DNA from 3 places in the Pseudodesulfovibrio sediminis genome. Region 1 is predicted to be linked to each of the others. Evidence: predicted binding sites of a transcription regulator. Region 1 holds the regulator's gene; each other region holds the start of a gene.
What was found. The regulator sigma-54, encoded in region 1, starts transcription at its own class of promoters, with help from an activator protein. The targets are predictions, from matches to a motif close to CTGGCACGGNNNNTGCTT.
Positions count from the first base shown of each region.

Region 2: the regulator sigma-54 is predicted to act here: its motif matches at 8,364-8,381, upstream of nifH (nitrogenase iron protein).
Region 3: the regulator sigma-54 is predicted to act here: its motif matches at 3,941-3,958, upstream of nifJ (pyruvate:ferredoxin (flavodoxin) oxidoreductase).

Region 1 covers NZ_AP024485.1:510,120-519,845, reverse strand. The annotation lists gene SRBAKS_RS02565 (NifB/NifX family molybdenum-iron cluster-binding protein) at 1-106, opposite strand, end outside; gene SRBAKS_RS02560 (nucleoside deaminase) at 184-672, opposite strand; gene SRBAKS_RS02555 (phosphoribosylformylglycinamidine synthase subunit PurQ) at 688-1,503, opposite strand; gene pyrG (CTP synthase) at 1,677-3,314, shown strand; gene kdsA (3-deoxy-8-phosphooctulonate synthase) at 3,318-4,121, shown strand; gene SRBAKS_RS02540 (KdsC family phosphatase) at 4,114-4,641, shown strand; gene lptC (LPS export ABC transporter periplasmic protein LptC) at 4,641-5,258, shown strand; gene SRBAKS_RS02530 (LptA/OstA family protein) at 5,266-6,126, shown strand; gene lptB (LPS export ABC transporter ATP-binding protein) at 6,126-6,851, shown strand; gene rpoN (RNA polymerase factor sigma-54) at 7,067-8,476, shown strand; gene hpf (ribosome hibernation-promoting factor, HPF/YfiA family) at 8,517-9,059, shown strand; gene SRBAKS_RS02510 (PTS sugar transporter subunit IIA) at 9,062-9,511, shown strand; gene rapZ (RNase adapter RapZ) at 9,530-9,726, shown strand, end outside.
Region 2 covers NZ_AP024485.1:1,320,048-1,329,773, forward strand. The annotation lists gene SRBAKS_RS06345 (nitrogenase component 1) at 1-113, opposite strand, end outside; gene nifE (nitrogenase iron-molybdenum cofactor biosynthesis protein NifE) at 106-1,494, opposite strand; gene SRBAKS_RS06355 ((2Fe-2S) ferredoxin domain-containing protein) at 1,845-2,147, opposite strand; gene SRBAKS_RS06360 (radical SAM protein) at 2,191-3,351, opposite strand; gene nifK (nitrogenase molybdenum-iron protein subunit beta) at 3,425-4,798, opposite strand; gene nifD (nitrogenase molybdenum-iron protein alpha chain) at 4,945-6,582, opposite strand; gene SRBAKS_RS06375 (P-II family nitrogen regulator) at 6,607-6,981, opposite strand; gene SRBAKS_RS06380 (P-II family nitrogen regulator) at 6,981-7,334, opposite strand; gene nifH (nitrogenase iron protein) at 7,490-8,320, opposite strand; gene SRBAKS_RS06390 (LeuA family protein) at 8,654-9,726, shown strand, end outside.
Region 3 covers NZ_AP024485.1:1,063,603-1,073,328, reverse strand. The annotation lists gene SRBAKS_RS05310 (L-lactate permease) at 1-156, opposite strand, end outside; gene nifJ (pyruvate:ferredoxin (flavodoxin) oxidoreductase) at 274-3,858, opposite strand; gene SRBAKS_RS05300 (nucleoside deaminase) at 4,296-4,904, shown strand; gene SRBAKS_RS05295 (DNA-3-methyladenine glycosylase I) at 4,910-5,458, opposite strand; gene SRBAKS_RS05290 (sigma-54-dependent transcriptional regulator) at 5,481-6,923, opposite strand; gene SRBAKS_RS05285 (hybrid sensor histidine kinase/response regulator) at 6,935-9,568, opposite strand.

The sequences.
Region 1 (9,726 bases):
TGCTGACAATGTTCTTGTCATCGTCCAATGTGATCAGCGTGTAGTGATCACAATGACCAAAATGGTCGTCGATATTTCCGTCACGGGTGGGAAGTGCAATTATCATCGTATACTCCTGAACATTTGAATGGTCTTGAATGTGAGGAAATAAACCTGTTTTGCCGATTGTAAAGGGGCAAAACCCTATTTTCTCCGTTCAAGGAAAAAACGTTTGAGAATGCCGCTGCATTCGTCGGCCATAACACCTTCAATTGTCCACAGGTTGTGATTGGTAAACGGAAGGGCACAACCATTGAGGTTGGAGACCAAAGCTCCGGCACGATCATCGCGGGCCGCAAAGAGCACACCGCTGACCCGAGCATGAATGAGCGCACCGGTGCACATGAGGCACGGCTCCAGCGTCACAGCCATTATGGTGTTGTTGAGCCGATAATTTCCTAATGATGAAGCGGCATTGCGCAGGCAGAGAACCTCGGCATGTGCGGTGGGATCATTCAACGCAATGGGCTGGTTGTATGCTTTGGCAATCAGTTCGCCCTTCGCGGAGAACAGGGCGGCACCAATGGGGGCTTCACCATTTTTGGCAGCCTTGCACGCCTCTTCAAAGGCGACATCCATGAGTGACCGCCAGCTGACTCCGACAGGCGGTTGCGGCGGGGTGGGGGCAGTCATGAGCAGCCCCTGAACCTATTGCGCCTTGAGGTATTTCACCCCGGCTTCAAGCATGACCAGTCCCAGCGGAATGTTCGGATCTGTGCCGCGGGTCCAGGACGGATGGTTGGTTACATGGTTGTAAGCTTCAGGGTGAGGCATCAAACCGAGAATGCGGCCTGTGGGATCTGTCAGGCCGGCAATGCCCAGAGGGGAACCATTCGGATTGTATGGATATTCCTGGGTGACCTCATTGGTTGCAGGGTCTACGTATTGGACGGCAATGAGGTTTTCATCCTGCAGCGCCTGGAAGGTCGGGTCGTCCATGGGGATGATCTTGCCTTCGCCGTGGCGGATGGGCACATCGAGGTATTCAATTCCCTTGGTGAAGACACAGGGGGAGTTCGCATTGGCTTTCAGGCGGACCCAGCGATCTTCGAATCGACCGGAATCATTATACGAAAGAGAAACCTGACGTTCAAAATATTTGCCGCCTATAGCGGGAAGCAGGCCGAGTTTGCAAAGAAGCTGGAAGCCATTACATATACCGAGGATAATACCTCCGTTGTCAAAAAAGGCTTTCAACTGGTCCAGAACGGGCTTGCCGTCGGTGTCGTTAGACCACCGCCAGCGCAGTGCGGCCGCCTGGGCTGCACCGAGGTCATCACCATCCAGAAATCCGCCGGGGCAGAGGAGGTAATTGTACTTGTCCATGCGGACATGACCGGCAGCAAGGTCGGAAAAATAGACGATATCGGCATTCTCTGCGCCTGCCTGCTTGAGTGCATAGGCAGATTCCTTTTCGCAGTTGGTACCGTATCCGGTTATGACAAGAGCGTTGACGCTGGCCATTAAAATCTCCTCTTCGTATTGACTTTGTCGCAGTACCCTGCGAAATTTGCAAAGCAGCTATGTGCTGGACGGGAACATACTTGTCCGGCGTACGACAGTCAATATGCTCGGAGCAGAAGTCCGAACATGATATATCCAAATAATTCAAGCATAATGAAGGGGCTTTTTGGCGCATGAAAACCAAATTCATATTTATTACCGGCGGTGTTCTCTCTTCCCTGGGCAAAGGACTTGCAGCCGCATCTATCGGCGCACTTCTCCAGGCACGAGGACTCAAGGCCACAATTCAGAAACTCGACCCGTATATTAATGTCGACCCAGGCACCATGAACCCCTTCCAGCATGGTGAAGTGTATGTCACCGATGATGGTGCTGAAACCGACCTGGATTTGGGGCACTATGAACGCTATCTGAATACCGCCTTGAGTCAGCAGAACAACTACACTTCCGGGTCTATCTACAACTCTGTTATTCAGAAAGAACGCCGGGGCGATTATCTCGGTGGTACCGTGCAGGTCATCCCGCATATTACCGATGCTATCAAGGAAGCAGTCATCAACCTGCCGAACGGCGAAGATGTCGCGCTTATCGAAATCGGTGGTACGGTTGGTGATATTGAAGGCCAGCCTTTCCTTGAAGCCATTCGTCAGCTCAAGAATGACCTTGGCAAGGAAAATGTGCTGTACATTCATCTTACTCTGGTCCCTTATATCAAGACTGCCGGTGAGTTGAAGACCAAGCCCACACAGCATTCCGTCAAGGAACTGCGTTCCGTGGGTATCCAGCCTGATATCATTATCTGTCGTTGCGAAACAGAACTTGAGGATGATCTCAAACGCAAGATCGCGCTGTTCTGTGACGTTGATCAGGACGCCGTGTTCACGGGCGTGGATGTTTCCTCCATCTACGAAGTGCCTCTCCAGTTCTATGAAGAGGGCGTTGATCAGAAAATTGCCATTCTGTTGAAGCTTCCGGCTCGCAACGCAGAACTGGATCCGTGGATCAAGCTCAATCATGTCCTCAAGAATCCCGAGGGTTCGGTCAAAATCGGTATCATCGGCAAATATGTTGATTTGACTGAAGCATATAAGAGCCTGCACGAAGCGTTGGTCCATGGTGGAGTTGCCAACGAGGTCAAGGTTGAACTGGAGTATGTGAACTCGGAAAAGGTTAACGCCAAAAACGTCGAGAAGAAACTCAAGGATCTGGATGGTATTCTGGTTCCCGGCGGTTTCGGAACCCGTGGCGTCGAAGGCAAGATTCTGTCCATTCAGTATGCCCGTGAAAACAAGGTGCCGTTCTTTGGTATCTGTCTTGGCATGCAGTGTGCCTGCATTGAATTCGCACGTAACGTCATTGGTCTGGAAGACGCAAATTCGGAAGAGTTTGACATGACCACCAAGAACAACATCATTTATTTGATGAAAGAGTGGTATGACTTCCGTACCAAGAAGACCGAAACTCGATGTGAAGAGTCCAACAAGGGTGGCACCATGCGTCTTGGTTCCTATCCGTGCAAGCTCAAGAAAGACACCATGGCCTACGAGGCGTACAAAACTATTAATATTGATGAGCGCCATCGTCATCGTTTTGAATTTAATAATGATTTTATTGAAGCGTTCCTGGAAAACGGTATGGTCCTGTCGGGTACGGCACCAGACGAATCCCTCGTGGAAATAGTTGAACTGCCGAATCACCCCTGGTTCCTGGGCTGTCAGTTCCACCCTGAATTCAAATCCAATCCCATGAACCCGCATCCGCTGTTCAGGGATTTCATCAGGGCCTCAAAAGAAGAAAAGGGCAAGAAATAGCTGATGACAGACCTCTATACAGCAAGTCTGGAAGGGCCGTTCATTATTGCCGGGCCTTGTGCACTTGAAAGCAGGGAGATCGCTCTTCAGGCTGCCGAGACCCTGGCCGGACTGGCAGATAAACTGGGTCTGACGCTGATCTTCAAGAGTTCTTTTGACAAAGCGAACAGGACGTCCGTGACCAGTTTTCGTGGTCCGGGCATGGAAAAAGGACTGACAATGCTGTCCGAGGTCAAATCGACCTTCGGACTGCCAGTTGTCACGGACATCCACCACCCCGAACAAGCCGCACCCGTGGCCGAGGTGGCGGATGTGCTTCAGATTCCGGCTTTTCTGTGTCGTCAAACCGACCTACTCGTGGCTGCGGCCAAGACCGGGGCCGTTGTCAATATCAAGAAAGGGCAGTTTCTGGCTCCATGGGATATGAAAAACGCCGTGGACAAGGTACGCGCTTCGGGCAACGAACGAGTTTGGCTCACGGAGCGCGGCTCCACCTATGGTTACAACAACCTTGTCGTGGATATGCGTTCCATTCCGCAGATGCGTGCGTTTGATGTGCCTGTGGTCATGGATGCAACGCACTCGGTTCAGTTGCCCGGCGGCATGGGTGGTTCAAGTGGCGGGCAGCGGGAGTACGTTCCGGTGTTGGCCTCGGCTGCAGTGGCCGCGGGCGCCAACGGTGTCTTTATGGAGGTACACCCCGATCCAGACAAGGCCTTGTGTGATGGCCCCAACAGCCTCCCACTGGACCAGGTCGAGTCGCTGCTTGTCCGTTTGAAAGCCTTGTGGGAGTTGAATCGTGGTTGATGCAGCATTCGAGCTCGCAAGGAATATCAAGCTGCTCGTTCTTGACGTGGACGGCGTCCTCACGGACGGAGGGCTGTATTATGGCGACGATGGTATTGTCATGAAGCGTTTCAATGTTCAGGACGGTCTCGGCATCAAGCTTGCTCAGGCATCAGGGCTTGAAATCGGGGTCATAACCGGTTTGAATCAAAAGCCGGTCGAGAAACGGGTTACCGAGCTTGGAATCAAATATTATTATTCCGGCAAGCATGACAAGGCTCCCCTGTTCAAAGAGATTTGTGACCAGGTCGGTATTCAGCCATCCGAAGCGGCCTTCATGGGTGATGACTGGATTGATCTTGGTGTCATGGCCGTGGCTGGTTTGGCCATGTCTGTGCCAAACGCGGTGCCTGAAACCCTCTCGGTAGCTGATTGGGTTTCCACCCGCCGAGGAGGTGATGGCGCAGTGCGTGAAGCCATATCCTTTATTCTTGAAGCACGCGGGCTCAAAGAAGAGGCCTGGAAACAGTGGGCGGAATAATGCAAGGGCGTCCGGCGTTGTTTTTCGCCTTGATCTTTGTTGTCGGGCTTGGGCTCGGTATCGCGGTCAAAACACTCTTTTTTTCTGACCCGATTATTGAAACCGAGGCCACGTCGACCACTACGGCCAATACACGTCAGCGATTGCTCGAAGAAGCGGATGTCTCCGCAGAAGATATTGAGCTTGTTCAGGGAAAACGAGGGAGCATGACCTGGAAGTTGTTGGCTAAAACAGCCAAGTATAACCAGAGTGTCGGCCTTATCGGCGTTGAATATCCTCAGCTGACCGCTTTTTTTGGTGATGATCGTCAGGAAGTCTATGTCCGTGCCGATCACGGAGAAGTTGATCAGAAAAATGATAATCTGACCCTGTATGACGGTGTCAGCGGTCGTTTTGGAAACATGGCTCTTGATGCACAACACCTTGATTATGTTGGTGCAATTGGTAAAGTATACCTCAAAGGCGGAGTGACGGTCCGTCGACCGGACATGACGGTTCAGGCCACTGCGCTTGAAATTGATCTGGTGACACGCCAAATGGTCGCAGCTGGCGGAGTGGAAGCTCTGTTGGCTCCCAAAGGGCTGGACAACAATCCGCTGATTGAAAATGAAGAGTGAGGTCGTGATGATGAATATACGTATCCTGCTATCTGCATTGGTATTGCTCACAGTGCTTTTGCCCACTACCGTCCTGGCTCAGGAGTGGGGTGAGCTTCGTCAGGCTACCGTCAATCTCAATGTGCGAGAATTGCCTGACAAAACGAGTGAACACGTCCTGACTCTTGCCAAAGGGCAACGGGTAAAATGCGATTTTCTCGAAAATGGCTGGATTGCTGTTTTCAATATAAATGAAAAGGTGCGCGACAAGGCCAAAGCCGTTGGATACGCCAACGCCAAGTATCTGGAAGTTGTTCCCAAATCCGTACAAAAACCAACTTCCAAGCCTGAACAGAAACCTACCTCCCAAACAGTTGTCGAAGCGCCAAGTGGGGAAGGTGAGGTTAAGGCCCCAGTTGCCGATACGCCTCCGGACCCAGTCCTGACCGGCATTGATCCCAATCGTGTTCCTGTCAAGATCACTTCCGACCGCATGACCTATGACGAATCCGGTAAAGTGGTGTCCTTTGTCGGCAATGTGGTTGCAGTGCATGGAGAATTGACGCTGTGGGCGAACTCTCTTTCTGCGTTTCTTTCTTCAAAGACCGGCAAGAAGTTTTCTGCTGACAGCATTGATCGTATAATTGCCAAGGGCAACGTTAAAGCCGTTAAAGGGAAGAGCCAGGGTACTTGCGGTAAGCTGACATACTTTGTGGAAGCGCAACTGCTTAAAATGGAGCAAAACCCTTTGCTTCAGGATGGTCCAAACAGTCTTTCCGGAGAGGTGGTCAAATTCCACCTCAAGGACAACCGCAGTGAGGTGGTCGGCGGTAAGAGCCAGCGGGTCAAAGCCATTTTCATGACTCCTGACAAAATCAAGGGGCAATAATGGCTGATGGACTGCGGGCAGCAAATCTGTCCAAACGATATGGCCAGAAAGAAGTCGTTCATGGCATCAATATCGAGCTTAATCCCAAGGAAGTTGTCGGCTTGCTGGGGCCCAACGGAGCGGGCAAAACCACGACATTCTACATGCTGGTCGGCATTGTCCAGCCGAATACCGGGGAGGTCTCCCTGGACGGCGAAGTGCTTACTGACAAGCCGTTGCATGAACGGGCTCGTATGGGTGTGAGTTACCTTCCCCAGGAAAGCTCTATCTTCAAGAAGCTGACGGTTCGTCAGAATCTCGAGATCATCCTTGAGCAGACGCCCTTGAGTTCAAAAAAGCAGCGGGCTCGAGCGGATGAATTGATGGAAATGTTTACCATTACCAAGCTGGCGGACCAGGCGGCCATGTTTCTGTCGGGTGGTGAACGTCGTAGATTGGAAATCGCCCGGGCGCTTATCCTCGACCCGCAGTTTATTTTGTTGGATGAACCTTTTGCGGGAATTGATCCTATTGCGGTCATTGATATTCAGGAGATTATTTCCGTCCTTAAAAGTATGGGGATCGGAATTCTGATTTCCGACCATAATGTGCGAGAAACATTAAATATTTGCGATAGGGCATACCTTGTCTATGAAGGCTCAGTCATCTTGGAAGGCTCTCCGGACGAAATCGTTCAATCAAGTCGTGCCCGTCAAATATATCTGGGCGAAGATTTCAGCTTGTAATCATCTCTCCACACAAGTTTTACGTATTGTCGATTTACACAATGGTGAATCGTTGGTACACTTTTTTCATGTCAGATTTTGTATCGTATATCGTTAATGCTGACAGTAGTTTATAAGAATATTCTTGCTTCTGTCAGTTGATTGTGGCATAGTAAATCTACATAAATGAAGATTTGTATCAAAAAATAAATTGCATACAGCTCAAGGCATAAATAATGGGATTGGAACTCAGACAACAGCTTAAGCTCTCTCAGCAACTGGTTATGACACCGCAGTTGCAGCAGGCTATCAAGCTGTTGCAGCTTTCGCGATTGGAATTGCTCGAAACAGTGCAGCAGGAACTCATGGAGAATCCTTTTCTCGATGAGAGCGAAACCGAGGCTGATGTTTCTGATTCCTCAGAGGCGATGACAGAATCTCAGGCCGAAGAAGAGCTGGTTCGCAATGCGGATTGGGAGAATTATCTAGGCGAATTCTCCAGCACCTCCAAGCAGTCTGCAGCCCGTGACGCGGAAATGCCGGAAGAGGGTATGTCTTTTGAGGCCAGATTGGCTTCCAAGCCGTCTCTTGAAGGGCATCTCAACTGGCAGATGCGTCTCTCGAATTTTTCCGAACACGAATTGGCTATCGGTGAGATCATCCTTGGTAACGTTGATACCAATGGCTATCTTCAGGCCTCAATGGAAGAGATTCAATCCATGGTGCAAGCCACCGAAGAGGAGATTGAATACGTTCTTTCACGCATCCAACGCCTTGATCCCATAGGCATTGGCGCACGCACTCCGCAGGAGTGTCTGCTCGTTCAGATGGAGGTCCTTGGGTACACGGACCCCATTCTTGTCTCGTTGGTCACAGATCATCTGGAAGACCTTGAGAAGAATCGATACAAGCCCCTTGCCCGCAAGTTCAAGATCTCCATGGATGAGCTCAAGAGTTATCTTGACCTCATGCAGACCCTTGATCCCATGCCGGGAACCAATTTTTCCAGTACCGAGCCCCATTATGTCAGCCCGGATGTGTTTGTTTACAAGTATGGTGAGGAGTTCGTCATCATCTTGAACGAGGACGGCATGCCGCGGTTGCAGATGAACACCTTCTACATGGATTCCATGCAGGGTGCAGCGGGCAAGGAAAAAGAGTATTTTCAGGAAAAGATGCGATCTGCCGCATGGTTGATGAAAAGTCTGTACCAGCGGCAGAGAACATTGTATAAAGTAGTTGAGAGCATTGTCCGCTTCCAGCGAGCCTTTTTCGAGGAGGGTGTGACAAAGCTCAAACCCCTGATCCTCAAGGAGGTAGCTGAGGATATTGAGATGCATGAATCCACGGTGAGCCGTATTACTACTAGTAAGTATGTCTCAACTCCGTATGGGATTTTTGAGTTAAAGTTCTTCTTTAATTCTGCCCTGGAACTGGATGATGGTTCGCAGGTGGGTTCAGAAAGCGTCAAGGCGCTTATCAAGCAAATGATAGCAGAAGAAGACACGAAGAAACCGCTCAGTGACGAAAAGATTGGGGATGAACTCAAGGAAAAGCTTGAGGTAAACATCGCCAGGCGCACAGTCGCCAAATATCGTTCGGCAATGGGTATTCCTTCTTCTTCGAAACGCAAGCAGTACTTCTAAACCAGTACGGTTTGCCGCACTCTAAACCAGGAGGCAGCGTATGAACATCAGCTTCACTTTCAAGAACTTTGAGCCGTCTGATCATCTCAAGGGTTACGCAGAAAAGCGTTTTGAAAAGGTCGCCAAATACGTTTCTGATTCGGAAGCCGATCTCCAGGTCAATTTGCTGGTCGAAAAGTTTCGCCATATGGCGGATGTAATTCTGAATTCGGATGGCATTCACATATCGGCCTATGAGGCCTCTGAGGACATGTATGCGACTATTGACATGGTTCTCGACAAGCTGGAAGCCCAACTCAGAAAGATGCGCGAAAAGCAGAAGAGCCGTATCAGGAAAGCGCGTGCAAACAAGATGGGGCAGATGAGTGTCTTGTCCTTCCAGGACCTCGTTCCGGAAGCTGTGCCTACCATCGTCGGTACGGATGAGTATGTGCCCAAGCCCATGTCCGTTGACGAAGCAGCCATGCAACTTGATGTACTTGAAAATGATTTCCTGGTTTTTCGCAATGCGGAAACTGAGGGCGTAAATGTAATCTATAAAAGAAAAAATGGCGATTACGGACTGATCGACCCTGGAAACTAAATATGAAACTTGGTGACTATTTGGCGAAGGAGCTTGTCCTTCCCGTATTGACGTCCGAATCCAAATCGGATGTGTTGAAAGAACTTATCGCCCCTGTGGGCATACAATATCCAGAAATGGACACGGACCAGGCGGTCCGTGTCCTTTTCGAACGTGAAAAACTCGGTACTACCGGCATTGGTGATGGTATAGCTATCCCTCACGGCAAACTGGAAGATCTGGAAAACGTCATTGTTATTGTCGGTCGCAGTGAGACCGGTATTGAATTTGATGCTTTGGATCACAAACCATGCACGATATTTTTTGTTGTTCTGGCTCCTGAACAGGTGGCAGGTATGCACCTCCGAGTTCTGGCGCATATTTCTCGTCTGCTCAAAGACGAATCCTTCCGTCGGGCATTTCATGAGGCCGAGGGGAGCGAGGCTTTGTGGGGGCTTCTCAAAAGTGTTTAACCCAATGGTTGCTCTTTCATGACGATTGCCAATCCTTTTCCCGTCGTCATTGTCACCGGCCTTTCCGGAGCCGGTAAATCTACTGCGCTCAAGGTCTTTGAAGATTTGGGCTTTTTTTGTATTGATGGGCTTCCCTCGGAAATGTCCCCGAAAATTGCGGATCTCATACTCAAATTCGATAATGAATATCGTGGCCTTGCCCTGGGTATGGACCT
Region 2 (9,726 bases), 810 kb from region 1:
CCTTCGATACCCCGGAAGGCCAGGGATGCGCCAAGCGGCGTACACAGCTTGCAGGCATTGGTGGTAGAGACGAAATTGGGCTTCACCGTCTTCTTGGTCTTGACCTTACTCATTGACGGCCTCCTTCTTTTCAGCAGCGATACGATTGGCGCGACGCGGCACGAACTGCCACACCGGAGACATGGCCGAGGAGTGGATCTCGCGGGCAAAGTTCAGCATGCCCACGAACCCTTCCAGCGCTTCCTTGCGCTCATGGTTGTGGTCACAGAACCCAACACCGAGCTTGAAGGCAATGGGCCGTTCCTTGACCCCGCCCACAAAGACATCCACATCTTTTTCCTTGATGAAATGGGACAGCTCCAGCGGGTTGGCATCGTCAATAATGACTGTGCCGGGATCAGTGATCTGTTCCAGTTCCGCGTAATCTTCTGCGGTGCCGGTCTGCGAACCGACCATGACGCACTCCATGCCAAGGTGACGGAACGCCTTGACCAGGGAGAATGCCTTGAAGGAGCCGCCGACATACATGGCGACCTTCTTGCCTTCGAGGTCCTTGCGGTAGCGGGCCAGCTCGGGCATGAGCACTTCCAGCTCTTCCTTGACCAGCTTCTGGGTACGCTCGACAATGCCGGGGTCAATATCAGAGAAAAAGTCAGCCACCTTGTACAGGGAGTCGGCCATATCCTCGATGCCGAGGTAGGAAACACGCTCGTAGGGGATGCCGTATTCCTCTTCCATCATCTTGGCCAGATCGAGCGTGGCGCCACTGCACTGGACAAGGTTCAAGGCCGCGCCATGGCACTTGCCAATGTCTGCGACCCGACCATCGCCGGTCACGTTGGCAACAACCTGCACACCCATCTTTTCGAAGTACTCGCGGATGATCCAGATTTCGCCAGCGATGTTGAAATCACCGAAAATATTAATGGAAAGCGGTGAAATACCCTCTGTGGGCAACGTTCCGATAAGCCTGAACATGGCCTTGCATGCGGCCAGATATCCGGCACGCTTGCTGCCCTTGAAGCCCTCGGACATGACCGGCAGGACCGGGATGCCCTTCTTCTCGGTCATCTTGCGACACACGGCTTCCAGGTCGTCACCAATGATGCCGACGATACAGGTGGAATACACGAATGCGGCCTTGGGGCTGTGGCGATCAATGAGTTCGTCCAGCGCGGCTTCGAGCTTCTTTTCTCCACCAAAAATAACGTCGGTTTCCTGAAGGTCGGTGGAAAAGGAAAGTCTATGGAGTTCCGGGCCACTTGAGAGTGCCCCGCGTATATCCAGGGTATAGACCGCACAACCGATGGGGCCGTGCACCAGGTGCAGGGCGTCGGAAATAGGATACAGGACCACGCGGGAGCCGCAGAACACGCATGCCCGCTGGCTGACCGCACCCGCCAGGGATTCACGGTTACAGGCGATGTCGATGGCGCCCTCTCCGCTCCTGTGGATCTGATCCTTTCTTTCTTCAAGTATTGTTGTCTTACTCATTGTTCTTCCCCTAATGAGTTAAATCTTTCAGTCGGTTACAGTCTTATCTCGGACAATCATGCCGGAGTGTCTCCGGCGATACAGGACCTTGATCAGCAGAGCCAGGCACCCTGGTCCCGCCGTCCTTCATGGAAGGCAGTAGATTCCACTTGGACGGCGAGACCGCCATCAGCCATAGAAGTTGTCATATGTCCCAACCACAAGCCGACCACAGTCACGTCGGCAGCTTGAGCGGTCAGGACGCATCCCCGACCAGTGTTCAGCATCAATTCCTGACCACGCTGCAGGTGTGGGTCAGCGATGATTGCGGGATGAATGACCATGGCTTCAGGCATCGGTTACCCTCTCTCTTAGGCAGCCAAATATTCGGCGCAGGCTTCGCCCTCTTCGAGCGCGTCCAGAATTTCATCAATGGCCTCCTCGGAATCCACACCCTTGAACCACCAGTTCTCGGGCTGCACGACCATGATAGGACCGGATTCACACTGCTTGAGGCAGGAGGAAGCCACGACCAGGGCGTCAATGCCGCGGTCCAAAAGTTCTTCTTCGATGTATTGCAGAAAGCCGTCAGTCTGCTTGTGACAAATGCCTTTGGGGTCACCAGCGGCGCGGAAACTCTGACAACAGATGATCATTCTCTCGGGGATAGCCATTTTTCATTCTCCTTCTCTTTCGATTGATTGCAGGTGATCAAACCTATTTTTTACACTTCTTGCCTTTTTTCCCGCCGCCATAGATCGCATCCACAGTGGGTGCGATTTCCCCGTCCGTAATCAGAACGGACATACCTTTGCGGCTCAAAACTTCTCTTGGCTTGTCGCCCGCGCTGGCTGTGAGGATCACGCAGCAGTCATTCAACAGCTTGGCCAGCGTCTCCCAGCGCTTCCCACCGGAACCGGGTTCGGGCGCGTCGCGGGTTTCCAGCAAACAGGCCAAACCATCTTCGCGGGGACCATAAATAAGGATCTTGTGCGCATGGCCCAGGTGGAGATCCACGTCCATGCCCGAGGAACTGACCACGGCCACATTGGGGCGTTCCTTGGTCGGCACCGGCGTGGTGCATATGCTCTCATCACACTTGTCAGGGCGATCAAGGCCGACCAGACCATCTCCGCACTCGGTCCATGCAGGCATCAGCTCGATATGCTGGGCAGCACGGTCACGTACAGTCGCCAGCAGCTCCATGTCAGGAGAACTGTCTTCCTCTTCGGGCCAGTAAGGAACAACGGCCATGATGTCGGCTCCAAGGGTGGCCATGGTCGCGGCGACCTTTTCCACATGTCCGGCATTGATACCGGGGTAGACCGTGGTGTTGACCTTGACCGTGATCCCGGCATTCTTGAATGCCGTCACCGACTTGGCCTGCTCGTTCATGAGCAGCTTGGCCGCCTCGGGCAACGGCATGTTCTTGGTCGCGGGACGAATCCACGCATAAATTTTTTCGGCAATTTCGGGATCCACGGCGTCCACGAGAATCGTGACGTGGGAAAGCCCGAGAGCAGCCAGCTCTTCAGCATGCTCTGCACCGCTCAAACCGAGTGTGGTCAGGCACAGGGAAATATCGGGATGGCTTTCACGGACCATCTTGAGGGTACGCAGGGTTGCCTCGGGCGCAGCCAGCGGATCGCCGGGGCCGGTGATGCCGACGATGGAAATGGGCTTCTCCTGGGCAACGACATGGTTCAGCCAGTTGAGCGCTTCCTCAGGCATGATGGCAGGCTGATTCTTGCCGAGGCCGGCGAACTTGGTGCGAGCATGAGCACGGGGTGCCACGGGCAGGTGCAACCGGCCGACGGTCTGGCGAGAGGTCATCCCGAAACAGGGGTGGGACTGGTAGTGTGTGGTGGTCGGTGCCATGTGATTGCCTTTCTGGGGTTGGAGTAAGCCCGGAGTGGAGGGGGAAGCTCTCCACTCCGGACTGGGTATAATGCTACAGAACAAGCTCAAACGTCTGTTCGGGATCGTCCCTGTCCTTGCGGTCGAGGAACAACGTCAGGATCTTTTCGAGAAGCCTGAGTCCGCCCTTGTAGCCGACTGTCGGGAAGTACTGATGACCCTGCCGATCCAGGATGGGGAAGCCCCAGCGCAGGAACGGGATGTCTTCGTCGCGGGCAATGTACTTGCCGTAGGTATTACCAATAAGCAGATCAACGGATTCGTTCTTGATCCACTGATGCACGTCGAACATGTCGCCCTTGGCCTTGACCTTGACCTCGAAAGGCTGGCCTTCGCACAATTCCTTGATGCGAGCTTCGAACTTCTTGCCCGGGGTGCCGGTGACGACATAGACGGGCTGCATGTCCAGTGAAATCAGGAACTCGGTCATGGAGATGAGCTGATCCGGGTCGCCCCAGATGGCCACACGCTTACCGTAGAAGTACTGGTGCATGTCGGAGATCATATCCACGAGCTGGCCGCGTTCGACAGCAACGGAGTCGGGCACGGACACACCGGCAACGGTGCGCAGAACGTCGACAAAGCGGTCGGTGGCTGCCAGGCCGAACGGCATGTCCAGCACGGTGCAGGGAACCTTGCACTTGGAGTCGAGCCAACGGGCCGCGTCAGCAGAACACCACTCGCCCAGAGCCAGTGTACCGATGGCGTCACCGGAGGCTTTGAGTTCGGGGATGGTCACGCCGCCGTCGGGGAACATCTTGTATTCGCCGGTCAGGGGAGCATCGAGTACGCCGGAGGTATCCGGGAACAAGGTGATATCCACGCCGATCAGACCGGCAATGCGCTTGATCTCGGCCATATCGCAGGGTTCGACCCAACCAGGGATGATGTTGACCTTGCCGTTCTTCTTGCCGGACGGTTCAGCCAACTGGGCCATGGCTTTGACCATGTTGGAGAAACCGGTGACATGGGAGCCGACATAGCTCGGAGTCGGGGCGCCGATGACAGTCTTGCCTTCGGGGATCTTGCCTTCCTTCTGTGCCTTGTCGCGGATCTGGTTCAGGTCGTCACCGATGGTCTCGGACAGGCAGGTGGTGTGCACTGCGATGACGTCCGGTTCGTAAACGGTGAAGATGTTGTTTATGGCCTGTACCAGGTTGGCCTGGCCACCGAACACGGATGCACCCTCGGTAAAGGAGCTGGTGGCAGCGGAGATAGGCTCTTTGTAGTGCCTGGTCAGGGTAGAACGATGGTAGGCGCAGCAACCCTGCGAACCGTGGCTGTGCGGGAGGCATCCCTTGATGCCAAGCGCAGCGTACATGGCCCCAATGGGCTGGCACGTCTTGGCCGGGTTGATCATCAGCGCCTTGCGCTCTTTGACTTCTTTCGGTGTATGTCTGAGTAACATTTTCTTATTCCTTATCTCTTTCAATTTGTTCAAAAACCGAGCTGGCTAAGCGTAAACCGAGGACAGTCTGAATCGTATCTGGCATACGTGAGGGGTTGTGTCCTCGGTACAGCGACGCAGCCAGCGTGGATTTTTCAACACATTGATTATTCCCAAACGAACTTGCCTGTGAGTTCGGGACTCTCCTGCCAAGGAGCCTTCATGTAAGACCACACCTTGGAGTTAACGAGACGGTCGATTTCCTTGTAGAAATTGACTGCGCCCTTGAATCCTGCATAGGGGCCGCCGGAGTCGTAGCTGTGCAGCTGCTTCATGGGCACACCCAGCTTCTGAATGGAGAACTTTTCCTTGATACCGGCGCAGAAGATGTCCGGCTTGAGGAGTTCCACCAATTTCTCGGCTTCGTACTGGTTCAGGTCGTCGATGATGATGGACCCCTTATCCATGTCCGGATTCAGGCCGTCGTAGTGCTTGAACTCGTAACCGGCGTCTTCCAGAGCCTTGATTTCCTCAGGAGTCTTGCGCGGATTGTAAAGTTTCTCGTCGGCTACGACGGTGATCTCTTCAATGTTACGAGAATCGGCATCGACCTTGAGATCGGGAATGACCTGGCGTCCTTCGTAGTCATCACGGTGACCGAACTCGTAACCGGCGGAGATGGTTTTCATTCCCATTTCCTGGAACAGCTCGTTGTAGTGATGAGCGCGGGAGCCGCCGACAAACATCATGGCAGTCTTGCCATTGGTGCGGGTCTTGACGTCTTCGGACACGGCCAGAACTTCGGGCATTTCTTCGGCAATGACGGCTTCGACTCTGTCGATGAGCTTCTTGTCGCCAAAGTATTCAGCGATTTTGCGCAGGGACTTGGCCGTGGCTTCGGCACCAATGAAGTTCACCTTGATCCACGGGATGCCGTACTTGGTCTCAAGCATGTCAGCCACGTAGTTGATGGAACGGTGACACATGACACAGCTCAGATCGGCATGCTGGGCAGAGGCGAACTGATCGTATGAAGAGTTACCGGAGAAGGTGGCGATGTTGGTGATGCCGCACTTCTTGAACACGCGGTCGATTTCGAAACCGTCGCCGCCGATGTTGTATTCGCCGAGCAGGTTGATCTTGTATTCGCCTTCAGGGGCGACTTCATTCTCACCGACGAGGTGGGTGAAGACCTGGTTGTTGGCGATGTGGTGACCAGCGGACTGGGAAACGCCCTTGTATCCTTCACAGGAGAAGGCAAACACGTTGCAATCGCCGAACTGGGCTTTCATCTTCTTGGCAACGGCGTGGATGTCATCACCGATGAGGCCGACGGGACAGGTTGCGAACACCGCGATACCTTTGGGGTGGAAGAGGTCGTAGGCTTCCTGAATGGCAGCTTCGAGCTTCTTTTCGCCACCAAAAATGATGTCCTGATCCTGCATGTCGGTTGAGAAACAGTAAGGCATGTAGTTTTCGCCGTCAGTACCTGCGTCGGTCTGGTTACGACGGGTCAGCCATGCGTAGAAGCTACAGCCGATGGGGCCGTGAACCAGGTTCACGATGTCACGGGTCGGGCCCATGATAACGCCCTTACAACCGGCGTAGGTACAACCACGCATGGTGATGATGCCGGGGATGGTCCGAACGTTAGCCACAATCTCGGGAGCCGGTTCGGCCTCCGTGGCTTCGTTAATCATTATCTGCTTGGCACGCTTCCGGGCTACTTTGGGAGGATACTTCTTGAGAAGCTCTTCCTTGATGTCGGTAGCCGTGAACTGCACCACTTTTTTCGTCTTGGCCATGTATCTGGTCTCCTTACGCGGCGGTTAAGCGATGGCGCTTGCGCCGGTTTCAGAGGTTCTGACGCGAACTGCGTCGCCGATGGGAAGGATAAAAATCTTACCGTCTCCAGGCTTGCCGGTCTGATTGGCTGCGGTGATGGCTTCCACCACTTCTTCAACCAAGTCATCGGGGACCACTGCCGTTACCATGCGCTTGGGATACAACTTGCCTTTCTCTCCCAGGACTGCTGCGGCTTCTTCGTAGCCACTTTCAGCACCTTCGACGAGAGCGGCATTGACGAACCCTTTACCTCGGCCCTGTGCTTCGTGAGCGAAGAAGGCGTCCACGCCGGCTTCAGTCAGAGCAGCCTTGGTCTTGTTCATCATGTTCATGCGCACTACTGCGATGACTTCCTTCATTACGCGGCCTCCTCACTGGCTGCGGCGGTCTCTTGTACGCCGGAACTGATGGTGTAAACATCCTCGACATCAGTGACGAAGATCTTGCCATCGCCGAAAGCACCCTTGGTGCCGGAGCGGGCAGCGTCCATGATGGTTGCGATGACGTAATCTTTGTCTGCTGCGTTCACGACGCTCATGAGCATGGTCTTGGGGATTTCGTCGTAGGTAACCTCACCAATCTTGATGCCGCGCTGCTTACCGCGACCAGCAACAGAATATTTGGTGACAGCAGGAAAACCGTTGTCCATCAGAGCGGCCAGGACTTCATCCGCTTTCTCGGGCCGCACAATCGCTCTTACCATGATCATCATTTTAGCTCTCTCCTATCTTACTTAATTTACTAACTTTTGGTTAACTTAGCTACAGTTCGAAGGGTGTGTGAACCGAGCCGCCAAAGGAATATGCTTCCTCGCGGAGGGCTGGTGCACCGAGGGACCCCATGTGCACCTCCTTCGAATGGTGAGACTTAGACTGCTTCCAGGATGCCGTAATCGAGCAGGAGCTGTTCCAGATCTTCGATTTCGAGCGGGTTGGGGACAACAAACATTTCGTTTTCGTCAATGGCTTTGGCCAGTCCGCGGTATTCGGTGGCCTGCGGTACGGAGCCGTCCCATTCGATAACGGTTTTACGGTTGATCTCTGCGCGCTGAACGTCGTTGTCGCGGGGGACAAAGTAGATCATCTGGGTTCCCAGCTTGGCTGCCAGCTCAGTGATGAGATCAGCTTCACGGTCGGTGTTACGGGAGTTACAGATGAGACCGCCGAGACGGACACCACCGGACTCTGCGTACTTCATGATACCTTTGCAGATGTTGTTGGCTGCATACATGGCCATCATCTCGCCGGAGCAGACGATGTAGATTTCTTCGGCCTTGCCATCACGAATCGGCATGGCGAATCCGCCGCAGACAACGTCACCGAGAACGTCGTAGAAAGAGTAGTCCAGACCTTCGGACTCTTCGTAGGCACCAAGGGATTCCAGCATGTTGATGGAAGTGATGATACCGCGACCTGCACAACCGACTCCCGGTTCCGGGCCACCGGACTCGACGCACCAGGTGCCGCCGTAACCGGGCTTGCGGATATCATCCAGCTCAACGTCTTCACCTTCTTCGCGAAGGGTATCGAGCACGGATTTCTGGGCCAGGCCACCGAGCAGAAGACGGGTGGAGTCAGCCTTGGGGTCACAACCGACCACCATAACTTTACGACCCATTTCAGCCAGACCTGCAACAGTATTCTGTGTGGTGGTGGACTTGCCGATGCCGCCCTTTCCGTAAATAGCTACTTTCCTCATGATTTCTCCTCCATGGTTTTGTGTGCGTTGATGACTCTCCCTATGGCAAGGTGCGTGCCAAACTTTAATCGCTAGTTTTTATTTTATAAAACAAGACACTTACATAAAACTTAAAAATCATTATCACCTGACAATTTGTGTAGGTAACAACAGAATCTACAGACAAAAGTGTTGCAACCTACAAAAATGTAGGTGAAACCACAGGAGCGGCCTAATTGTTTTAATACAATTATTTAAGTATGTTATGTGAAAAACAAATTTTGGCACTGTTCATGCTCAATAGAAAGACAGAACAAGAGACACAACGCACTTGTCATACGAAGGATATAGATCATGCTCATCGACACAACACTCAGAGAAGGCGCACAGCTGTTCGGCGCATATTTCTCCATGGAGGCAAGAACACGGATCGTCACCTCCCTTATTCATATAGGAGTGGATGAAATCGAACTGGGCTGGATAGGCCAGGACGGCCTGGAAGAACTTTTGGCTCAGGTCCGCCCCTATCGTGGCCGGACACAACTTTCCGTGTGGTCACCCTGTCGCGAAGCGGATATCCGCAAGGCCTCCCTGCTCGGGGTCGACCGGGTGAACATCGGCGTCCCCATTTCCGACCTGCATATTGAAAAACGCCTTGGAACCGGCCGTGAGGGGCTTACCGAACGCCTGGCCCGCACCGTTCTCACAGCCGGTTTTCTCGGTATTGAGTACATCTCTGTCGGCCTGGAGGATGTCTCCAGAGCCGACAAGGATTTTGCCCTGAGCGCAGCCAAGCTGGCGCAGGACGTAGGAGCTTCCCGAGTCCGCCTGGCTGACTCATTGGGTATCCTCAACCCGCTGAATACCGCTGAACTGGTCCATTCTTTTGCAAAGGAACTTGATGTGGATCTGGCTGTTCACTGCCACGACGACTTCGGCATGGCCACAGGGAATGCGATCGCAGCCCTGTCCAGTGGTGCTGATTACGCTGATGCTTCCGTGCTGGGCATCGGGGAGCGTTCTGGCATTGCGGCCACAGAAGAAGTCGCGAGTTATCTCACCTTGAAGGAGGAGTCACATGCTTATGAAATTGAAGGCCTTCGAAACCTTTGTGGTTTCGTCTCTCAAGCTGCCGGGGTACCGATTCCCCGTACGAAGTCAATCGCGGGCGAGGATATTTTCGCTTGCGAATCAGGCCTCCACGCCCATGCCCTCAGCAAGTCGCCTGAACTTTTCGAACCGTACAACCCCGACCGCATCGGCGCAGACCGGGTGGTCGCGGTTGGCGGCAAGAGTGGGCGAGCGGCAGTCGTCAACGCCCTCGAAAGCAGCGGTCTTGACCCGAAAGACCAGGACATCCCGACCTTAGTTTCCGCTGTAAGAAAACTCGCCTGGGAGCTGGAACGTCCACTGACATCCCTGGAGTT
Region 3 (9,726 bases), 550 kb from region 1:
TTGTACGGGAAGGCCCCATACGGCGACGGCACCAGCAGCGGCGGTGAGCCATGCCAGGGGCATGGCTTTGGTGGCTGGCCAGCGCATACCGACCATGAGAACGAGCGCAACCAGAATGGGCAGCAGCGCGACAAGAGCAAGCACTTCAATAGACATTAAAACATACCTCCATTGGTGTGAGGGAGTGTGCCCCTCACAGGGTTGAATACAATGCGCGAGGCGGGCCAGACAGAGGCCTCCGCAACGGCCCGCCTTCGCGCAAATTCCTACCTGTTATCTGCCGTCGTCACAGGGTTCCCCAGAACCCGGATTTTCAGCGGATACGCCGCATACCTCGGCTTCTTCAGGCTCGGGCTTGCTGAAGTCGGCTTCAGCAAGGTGCGTGAGAATCTGGTAACGGTCGGCGTAATCTTTCTCGATCTGTTCACGGAATGCCTTGGAGAGTTCCGGGTGGAAGCGCTCCAGCATGGCGTACCGGTTTTCACCGGACATGAATTCCTGCAGGGTTCCGTCAGGAGCCTTGGACTCAAGCTGGAAGGGATTCTTGCCTTCGTCGGTGAGTGCCGGGTTGTAGCGGTAGAGCGGCCAGTAACCGGAGTCCACGGCCAGCTTCTGTTCGAGCTGGGTCTTGCCCATGCCCTTCTTGATGCCCTGGTTGATGCAAGGTGCGTAGCAGATGACCAGAGACGGTCCGGGGTAAGCCTCGGCTTCCTTGAATGCCTTCATGGTCTGTTGCTTGTCAGCGCCCATGGCGACGGAGGCAACGTAGACGTAGCCATAAGTCATTGCCATGCGACCAAGGTCTTTTTTGCCGGTGCCTTTACCGGCAGCGGCGAACTTGGCGATGGAGCCGAGCGGAGTGGCCTTGGAGGACTGACCACCGGTGTTGGAGTAAACTTCGGTATCCATGACCAGGATGTTGATATCCTTGCCGGATGCGATGACGTGGTCCACGCCGCCGAAACCGATGTCGTAGGCCCAGCCGTCACCACCGAAGACCCAGACGGACTTCTTGGTGAACAGGTCGGCGTCGGCTGCGATGGCCTTGAGGGCTTCGTCAGAGGAGCCTTCCAGCGCGGCCTTGAGGACAGCACCTGCTTCAGCGGAAGCCTCGGGGGCGTCCTTGGCGGCGAGCCAGCCTTCAAGGGCGGTTTTCACGTCGCCGGTTGCGTCTGCAACAGCGGCTTCGCATTTGCGCACCAGCGTGTCGCGGCGGTTGTTGACACCCATCTCGATGCCGAAGCCGAATTCGGCTGCGTCTTCGAACAGGGAGTTGCCCCATGCAGGGCCGTGGCCGTCGCTGTTGGTGCAGTACGGAGTGGACGGTGCGCTTGCGCCCCAGATGGAGGAGCAGCCGGTGGCGTTGGCGATGATCATGCGTTCGCCGAAGAGCTGGGTCAGCACCTTGACGTACGGGGTCTCGCCACAACCGGCGCAGGCACCGGAGAATTCCATGAGAGACTGGCGGAACTGGGAGCCCTTGACGGAATCGCGCTTAAAGGCATCCTTGAAGGAAACGGTTTCGGCAAAGTCCCAGTTGGGAACTTCTGCGTCCAGCTGCGTGGCAATGGGTTCCATGACCAGCGCTTTTTCCTTGGCAGGGCAGATGTCAGCGCAGTTACCGCAACCGAGGCAGTCCTGTGCTGCAACCTGCATGCGGTACGCCATTCCTTTTACGTCCTTGCCCTTGGCTTCGATGGTACCGAAGGTGGCAGGGGCGTTCTTCATCTCGTCGTCGGTTGCGAGAACCGGACGCAGAGCGGAGTGGGGGCAGACATAGGCACACTGGTTACACTGGATGCAGTTGTCAGCGATCCATTCGGGGACCTTGATGGCCACGCCGCGCTTTTCGTACCGTGCGGTGGAAAGGGGCATGGTGCCGTCCACGGAGAAGGCGGACACGGGCAGGTCGTCACCCTTCTGGGCCAGGACCGGACGCATGACGTTCTTCACGTAGTCGGGGGCGTTGTCAGCGGTGACAGCGTCGTCGGTGAGGTCTGCCCATGCAGCGGGAACCGGAACCTCGATGATGGCATCGATGGCGTTGTCCACTGCGGCGTTGTTCATATTGACGATCTTGTCGCCCTTCTTGCCGTAGGCGGCCTTGATACCGGCCTTGAGCAGAGAAACGGCTTCCTCAAAAGGAATGACGTCGGCCAGCTTGAAGAAGGCGGTCTGCATGATCATGTTGATGCGTCCGCCGAGGCCGACTTCACCAGCGATCTTGACCGCGTCCACGGTGTAGAACTTGAGGTTCTTCCGGGCAATGGTGCGGCGCATGGCTGCGGGCAGCTGCGCGTCCATTTCTTCGGCGGTCCAGGCTGTGTTCAGGACGAAGGTTCCGCCTTCCTTGATGCCGTCGAGGACATCGTAGAGGTGCACGTAGCTCGGGTTGTGGCAGGCAATGTAATCGGCTGCGGTCACGAGATAGGTGGACTGGATCGGTTCGTCACCGAAGCGCAGGTGGGAGATGGTGATGCCGCCGGACTTCTTGGAGTCGTAGGCAAAGTATCCCTGTGCGTACATGTCGGTGTTGTCGCCGATGATTTTGATGGCCTGTTTGTTTGCGCCCACAGTGCCGTCCGAACCGAGACCCCAGAACTTGCACTGCACTGTGCCTTTTGGAGTGGTGTCCAGGGCCTCGGTTGTGGCAAGGGAGGTCTTGGTGACGTCGTCCTCGATACCCACTGTGAAGCGGGCTTGGGGGCTGGACTCCGCCAGGTTATGGTAAATGGCTTTGACCATCGCAGGGGTGAATTCCTTGGAACCGAGGCCGTAGCGACCAGCGGTAACGATGGGGCCGTCACCCTTTTCAAACAGAACGGTACAGACGTCCTGATACAGGGGGTCGCCCAGAGCGCCGGGCTCTTTGGTGCGGTCGAGCACTGCCACGACCTTGGCGGTCTCGGGCAGCACGGCCAGGAAATGCTTGGCAGAAAAAGGACGATACAGGCGGACCTTGATGAGGCCGACTTTTTCGCCTTCTGCGTTCAGGTGGTTGACGACTTCCTCGATGGCTTCGCAGGAGGAACCCATGGCGATGATGACGCGGTCCGCATCAGGAGCACCAACGTAGTCGAAGGGCTTGTAGTCACGGCCGGTGAGGGCGGAGACCTTGTTCATGTATTCTTCCACGATCTCGGGAATGACGTCGTAGTAGGAGTTGGAAGCTTCGCGACCCTGGAAGTAGATGTCCGGGTTCTGGGCGGTGCCGCGAACGTCCGGGTGTTCCGGGTTCATGGAGCGGGCACGGAATTCGGCGACCTTGTCCATGTTGAGCAGCGGCTTCATGTCGTCATAGTCAATGACTTCGATCTTCTGGATTTCATGAGAGGTGCGGAACCCGTCAAAGAAGGATACGAACGGGACGCTCGCTTCAACAGTGGACAGGTGTGCGACCAGTGAGAGGTCCATGACTTCCTGGACAGATGCGGCGGCCAGCATGGCGTAACCGGTCTGGCGACAGGCCATGACGTCCTGATGGTCACCGAAGATGGACAGTGCGTGGGCTGCGAGAGCGCGGGCCGAAACATGGAAGACGGAGGGGAGCAGCTCGCCCGCGATCTTATACATGTTGGGGATCATCAGCAGGAGGCCCTGGGAAGCGGTGAAGGTGGTGGTCAGTGAACCTCCGGCCAATGAGCCGTGGACAGCACCGGCGGCACCGGCTTCACTCTGGAGCTGGCGAACTTCAACAGTCTGGCCGAAAATATTCTTGCGGCCCTGTGCGGCCCACTCGTCGGCGATTTCGCCCATGGTGGACGAAGGAGTGATGGGGTAGATGGCGGCGGTTTCGCTCATGGCGTAGGCCACCCAGGCGGCGGCGGTGTTGCCATCCATCGTTTTCATCTTGGACATTGTGTAATTCTCCTCTTCTTCACTAATTGTTTCGATTATTCGCTTGATGCGGGATCGGTTTCTCTGTGTTGCTTCAATCCATACTCAACATTCGTGCCAACATGGCGGTGGAAGCGGAAAAGAGGGGTGGGCCGTGTACTTGCGGGGTGTTGTCCGTATGCGGAAGAAATCGCGGAATCGGAGGGAGTCTGAAAAAAAGGACGTTATCAGGGGTGTTTTGTTGACTAACCTTCATGATTACAGTGGGTTGTCCGTCCGAGCCGCTTTTTACGGCCCAAATGGGCTGTCTGATTTTTCAGACTTGGCTTTTTATTCTATAATAACAGGTGGTTTTGAGTCAAAAAAGTCTGAAAATATATTGTTTGTATCTCGACTGTAATCTGCGACTTTATCGATGTTCGCTTGCCAAGTCCTTTGGTCGGGCGTATTCGAACATAATGAACACGACATTCACTTTATCTGACCTGTCTTTTACCCTAGCCATGCCGGAGTGGGCTGCTGACGCCTTGGGCGAACTGCCTGCTTTCATGCCGAGCAAGGAAGAAAGGATGGCTGCCGTTCTTTCGTTTGCCCGCCGTAATTTCATCAATAATTCCGGCGGTCCGTTTGCTGCCGGGGTGTTTGAGCGAGAGACGGGAAAGCTGGTGGTCATCGGTGTGAATCGGGTAATGGAGTATGGGTGCTCCTCTGCCCATGCAGAAATCATGGCCCTGTCATTGGCTCAGAAAATGTTGGGTACATACGATCTTGGCGCCAAAGGGCTCCCGGCCCATGAATTGGTGGTTAACTGGCGGCCATGCGCCATGTGTTTCGGTGCTGTACTCTGGTCAGGTGTTCGAGGTTTGACCATTGCCGGGGCAGGGCCGGAGCTTGAGGAAATAACCGGATTTGACGAAGGGCCGATAGTGCCCCTATGGCGTGAGGAATTGGAACGGCGCGGCATTGAGTTGAAAGAAGATGTATTGCGGGATGAAGCCGTTGCCGTCTACGAGGAATTCGCGGCTTCACAGAATGTTGTGTACAACGCCCGACAGGGGAATGAATAGAGAGCCTATTTTGTTGTGAGCCATGCCGGGTTCGTCTTCAGTATCTTGGTATAAATCGGGCAGGATTCGATATGGGCTCCGGGCAGGTAGCCGGAACTGATCAGAAATTCGCCAATGATTTCGCCCCCGACGAATTTGAACCGTTTCTTGAAAAGTCTGGTCCACTCCTCTTTGGTCAGCGGATGGTGCTCATCCAGCCAGGTCTTGAAAGATCCGTATTTTTTTTGAATGGTTACAACTGTTTGCGCATTGTGGATAGCCGCGTTGACTTTCAGCTTGTTGCGGATGATGCCCGCATTGCTCAGGAGTCGTGCTCGTTCCTGTTCTCCATATTGACTGATGGTCGCAATATCGAACTGGTCATAGGCTTTCCGAAAATTTTCCTGCTTGTTGAGAATCGTGGTCCAGCTCAAGCCCGCCTGGTTTATTTCCAGAATCAGGCGTCCGAAGAGTTCGTTGTCATCGTCAATGGGGAATCCGTACATGGTGTCATGATACACGCGATCGACATCTGTCTCGTCCAATTCCCGGCACATATGGCAATAGGTTTGCATGCTTCTCCAAAGTGGTTTTTGCTTAGAGTGAGAGCCCGTATTTCTTGAGCAGACTGTAGAAATGCGAACGTGATAGTTTTGATGCCTTGAGAATCCTGGGCAGGTCGCCGTCACACTGACGTATCAGTTCGCCAAGGTAGACTTTTTCTGCCATTCCCTTGAAATCCCGCAATGTTGGTAGTTTCTGGTCAAAGATATCCTCGAAGATATCCAGTCCGATCTTTCTGGCCGGGGCATCGTCCTGCGTCTCGCCTGTTTCTGAGGCGACGTCGGAACCGGTCATGCGTTCGATCTGTGCCTTGGCAATCTGAATGCGCAGTTCACGCGGCAGGTGCATGGCGTAGAGCGTTTTTTCATTGCTGGCGGAAACCACAGCTCGTTCCAGGATATTGAAGAGTTCCCGAACATTGCCAGGCCAGGTGTAACTGGCGAGTGCTGGATGAAAGTCCGAGCCAAAGGTTTTGGGCTCCATGCCGTACTGTTTGCAAAGCTGTTGGACGCGGAAGATGCAGAGGGCGCGGATATCTTCGGGGCGTTGCATGAGCGGGGGCAGGTGGATATGCATGGTTTTTATCCTGTAGAGAAGGTCCTGCCGGAACTCACCCTTGGTCACCATTTCATCCAGGTCCCGATTGGTCGCTGCCACCAGTCTGAAATTGGATGTCTGTTCGCGCGTGTCGCCCACGGGGCGGTATGTGCGTTCCTGCAGAACGCGGAGAAACGCCTTTTGCATGGAGAGGGGCATTTCGCCTACCTCATCCAAAAAGAGCGTCCCGCCGTCAGCCAGCTTGACCAGTCCGATACGATCGGTCTGGGCACCGGTAAACGCCCCCTTGCGGTGGCCGTACAGCGTGGATTCCAGCAGGGATTCCGTCAGACCGGCGCAGTCTACCACGACGAAATTGTTTGCTTTTCTTTTTGAATTTTCATGGATTGTAGAGGCAAATAGTTCCTTGCCTGTGCCGGTCTGTCCTGTGATGAGGACATTCGAATCCGACCGGGCGGCCTGGGCCAGCAGGTTGAAGCTTGCCTTGATGGAAGGGCTTTCGCCGACCACGCCTGAGAGATCAAGGGTTCCCTGCCGGTTCTGGCCTGCTTTTTCATCGTGATATTTGAGGGCGCGTCCCAGGGTCAGGGATATCTCGCGCACGGAGGACGGCTTGAGCAGGTAGTCCCAGACACCGCCCTTGATAGCAAGCTCGGCGCCGTCCGGGTCTCCCTTGCCCGTGAGGATTATGACCTCGGGCGGGGCACTCATGGCCATGATTTTGGGGAGTATTTCCAGACCGTTGCCATCGGGAAGCCGAACGTCCAGAAAGATGACGTCATAGTCTGTCTTCCGGGCCAGCCTGAGTCCGGCGTCCAGAGTGTGCGCTGTGTCACATTGGTGTGTGAGCCTGGTGATCAGGCTCTCCATGGTCTCACAGACCTCATGGTCGTCGTCGATGATTAATATCCGAGCCACATCCTGCCCCTTTATTCTTTGTTCAACACGGAGTTGATGGCATCTGACAAATTGTTCTTGTCATATGGTTTGATAATCACGCGACGGATGTTCGGCAACCCTATTGCGGCAGTTGCGGCATCTTCACGCCCGGAAACAAGGATAATGGGCAGATCTTCGTCTATTCTGGCCAAACGTGAGGCCAGTTGCGTGCCGCTGACACCGGGCATGTCATAGTCCGTAATGACCAGATCAAAGTTGTGAGGTTTGTTTTCGACCAATATGGCGGCCTCGCCCGGTTCAGCCGTGGCCGTGACGATGCACCCCATGGTTTCGAGGAGCCTCGGCGTTGTGTGCAGTTGGTCTTCGTCATCTTCGACAAAGAGGATGCGGACGCCCGTGGCAGAGCGTATGCCGTCCGAGTGCGGTTGATCCTGATGCGCCTCATCTCCTTTGGGCAGATAGATGGCAAAGGTTGTTCCTCCGCCCGGTCGGGGGGAGACCTGCAGACCGCCTTTATGGCCGTGGATTATGCCGTGAACAACGGCCAGTCCGAGGCCGGTTCCTTCTGTCTTGTCTTTGGTGGAAAAGAATGGATCAAATATTTTGTCAATGATTTCAGGAGGAATTCCAGGGCCATTATCTTCAATCACCATACGGACATACTCTCCTTCCGGGAGGCCGAGCATGTCAGCATCCGAGCCGGTCAGCTCGAATTGATCCACACGCACCTCGATGGTGCCGCCTGTGCTCCGTAGGGCGTGGAATGCGTTGGTGCACAGGTTCATGGCCACCTGATGGATTTGCGTGGGATCGGCAAAGACCGGAGACAGGGTGTCGGCAATGCTTGATTTGACCGCGATGTTGCCGGGCATGGACGATTCCATGAGGCCGAGGACCTCCGAGATGACGCTGCCCATATCTGTGGGGCGGAACCCTTCTGTGGAAGGGCGGCTGAAAGCCAGGATCTGCTTGACCACACGTCCTCCACGACGCGCAGCCTTGAGTACCCGCCTGAGGTCTTTACTGGTGACGGAATTGGGCTCTACATCACTAACAGCCAGTTCTGTCGAGTTGATGATGGATGTTAATATATTGTTGAAATCATGAGCTATACCTCCAGCAAGTGTGCCAATGGCTTCCATCTTTTGCGATTGGAGAAGCTGTTTCTCAAGGTTGCGTTCCTTGGTGATGTTTTCAGCTGTACTCAGCACGCCCACAACGTTCCCGGCCTGATCTGAAATGGGCACCTTGTTGATCTCGATCCAGGCCGGTTCTCCTCTGGCATTCATGAGTTTGCGCCGTACCTTGCGGAAGGCGTTGCGTGCGTGGAGCACTGCCTGGTCTGCGTCTATTGACCATTTTACATAGTCTGGATCGCGCATGACCTCACCGGAGGATTTTTTGACCACGTCGTCGCTGTGTTGGAAGCCGAAAAATTCGGCAAAGGCGCGGTTGGTGCCGAGATAGCGTCCGTTGGCGTCCTTCCATGAGACAAGCTGCGGGACCGTGTCCATGAGCGTTTCCTGAAAGGCGAGCTGATCCTTGATCTTGCGCTCGACCTTGCGTCGTTCACTCATGGCCAACAACAGGAAAACCATGACCAGAAAGAGCAGGGCAAAACTGATGATGATAGTCCAGAAGAGCTCTTTGGGTAATTCGTAGAATGCCTTGGGGGCGTTGATGATACGGCTGTTTTCCGGGAGCAGGTCTTCATCCAGGCCAAGGCGTTGCATGACCTTGTAGTCAAAGAGGTAATCACCTGTAGGCTTCATGACCACGGGGATATCATCCGGTTTCGCTCCCTTCAGAATTTTCAGAACCAGCTCGGCCGCCTGCCTGCCGTGTTGGTAGCCGGAGAGCAGACGGCCACCCACGGCTCCATGGCCCAGCAGAAAATCCCATGCGGTGTAGATGGGGACATTGGTCCTTTCATAAATGGCCTGAACCACTTCTTCAGCCGTGAAGAAACGTCCATCAAGGACTTGATAATATGGAATAAAGAAGAGAAAGGTGTCTTCTGGAAGGGATTCGACCTTGTCCAGAACCGTAAGGAGCGACATGTCGGTCCAGTATTGGGCCTTCAGTTTGTCCGCGAAGAACGGCATGATCGCCTCCACCTGTCGCTTGATGGCGGCACCGGCTGTCGATGAATCACCCACAACAACCATGCGTTTTTTGTCCGGATACATGTTGAGGGCGACATCCAGTGTTTGCAAGAGGTCGAATACTTCGACGATACCGGTTACATTCCCTTGTTTCAATTCTCTTTTTTCCAGATCGTTCACGCCGCAGAAGACAAGGGGAACATCGGGGAAAAGTTGGTCTCTGTACTGGCTGGCGAATGTGAAGGCGTCGTTGTCTGAAACAAGAATGACATCAAACTTTTCATGAATGAATTTCTCTTTGTATAGCCGTACCAGCATGCCGGTAACGTCCACGTAGTTGTATTTCTTGGCATCCATGTACTCTATTTGAAGGTCGATCTTGAATTCGCTGGTATCCAATACGGATCGTATGCCTTCGAGGATGGAGTCCGACCATCGGTAGCCCTGGTGATAGGAATTCAGGTAGAGCACGTTTTTTTTGGGCTTTTCCGCTTTTGCCAGCGCTGGCAGCAGGCAGATAATAGTCAGAATTATCAGTATATATTTTGTGTTGCGCATAGAGTTCTCGATTGTATGTTCAGTATTCATCAATGAGATTGATACACGTTCTCTTGCAAAAGATGCTCCTTGACCCGGCAACACTTGATTTGGCGGCATGCCTCTTGCTTCAATCAACATATCGCTTGGTAACGGAGAGTTGCAGTCCGAAAAACCGG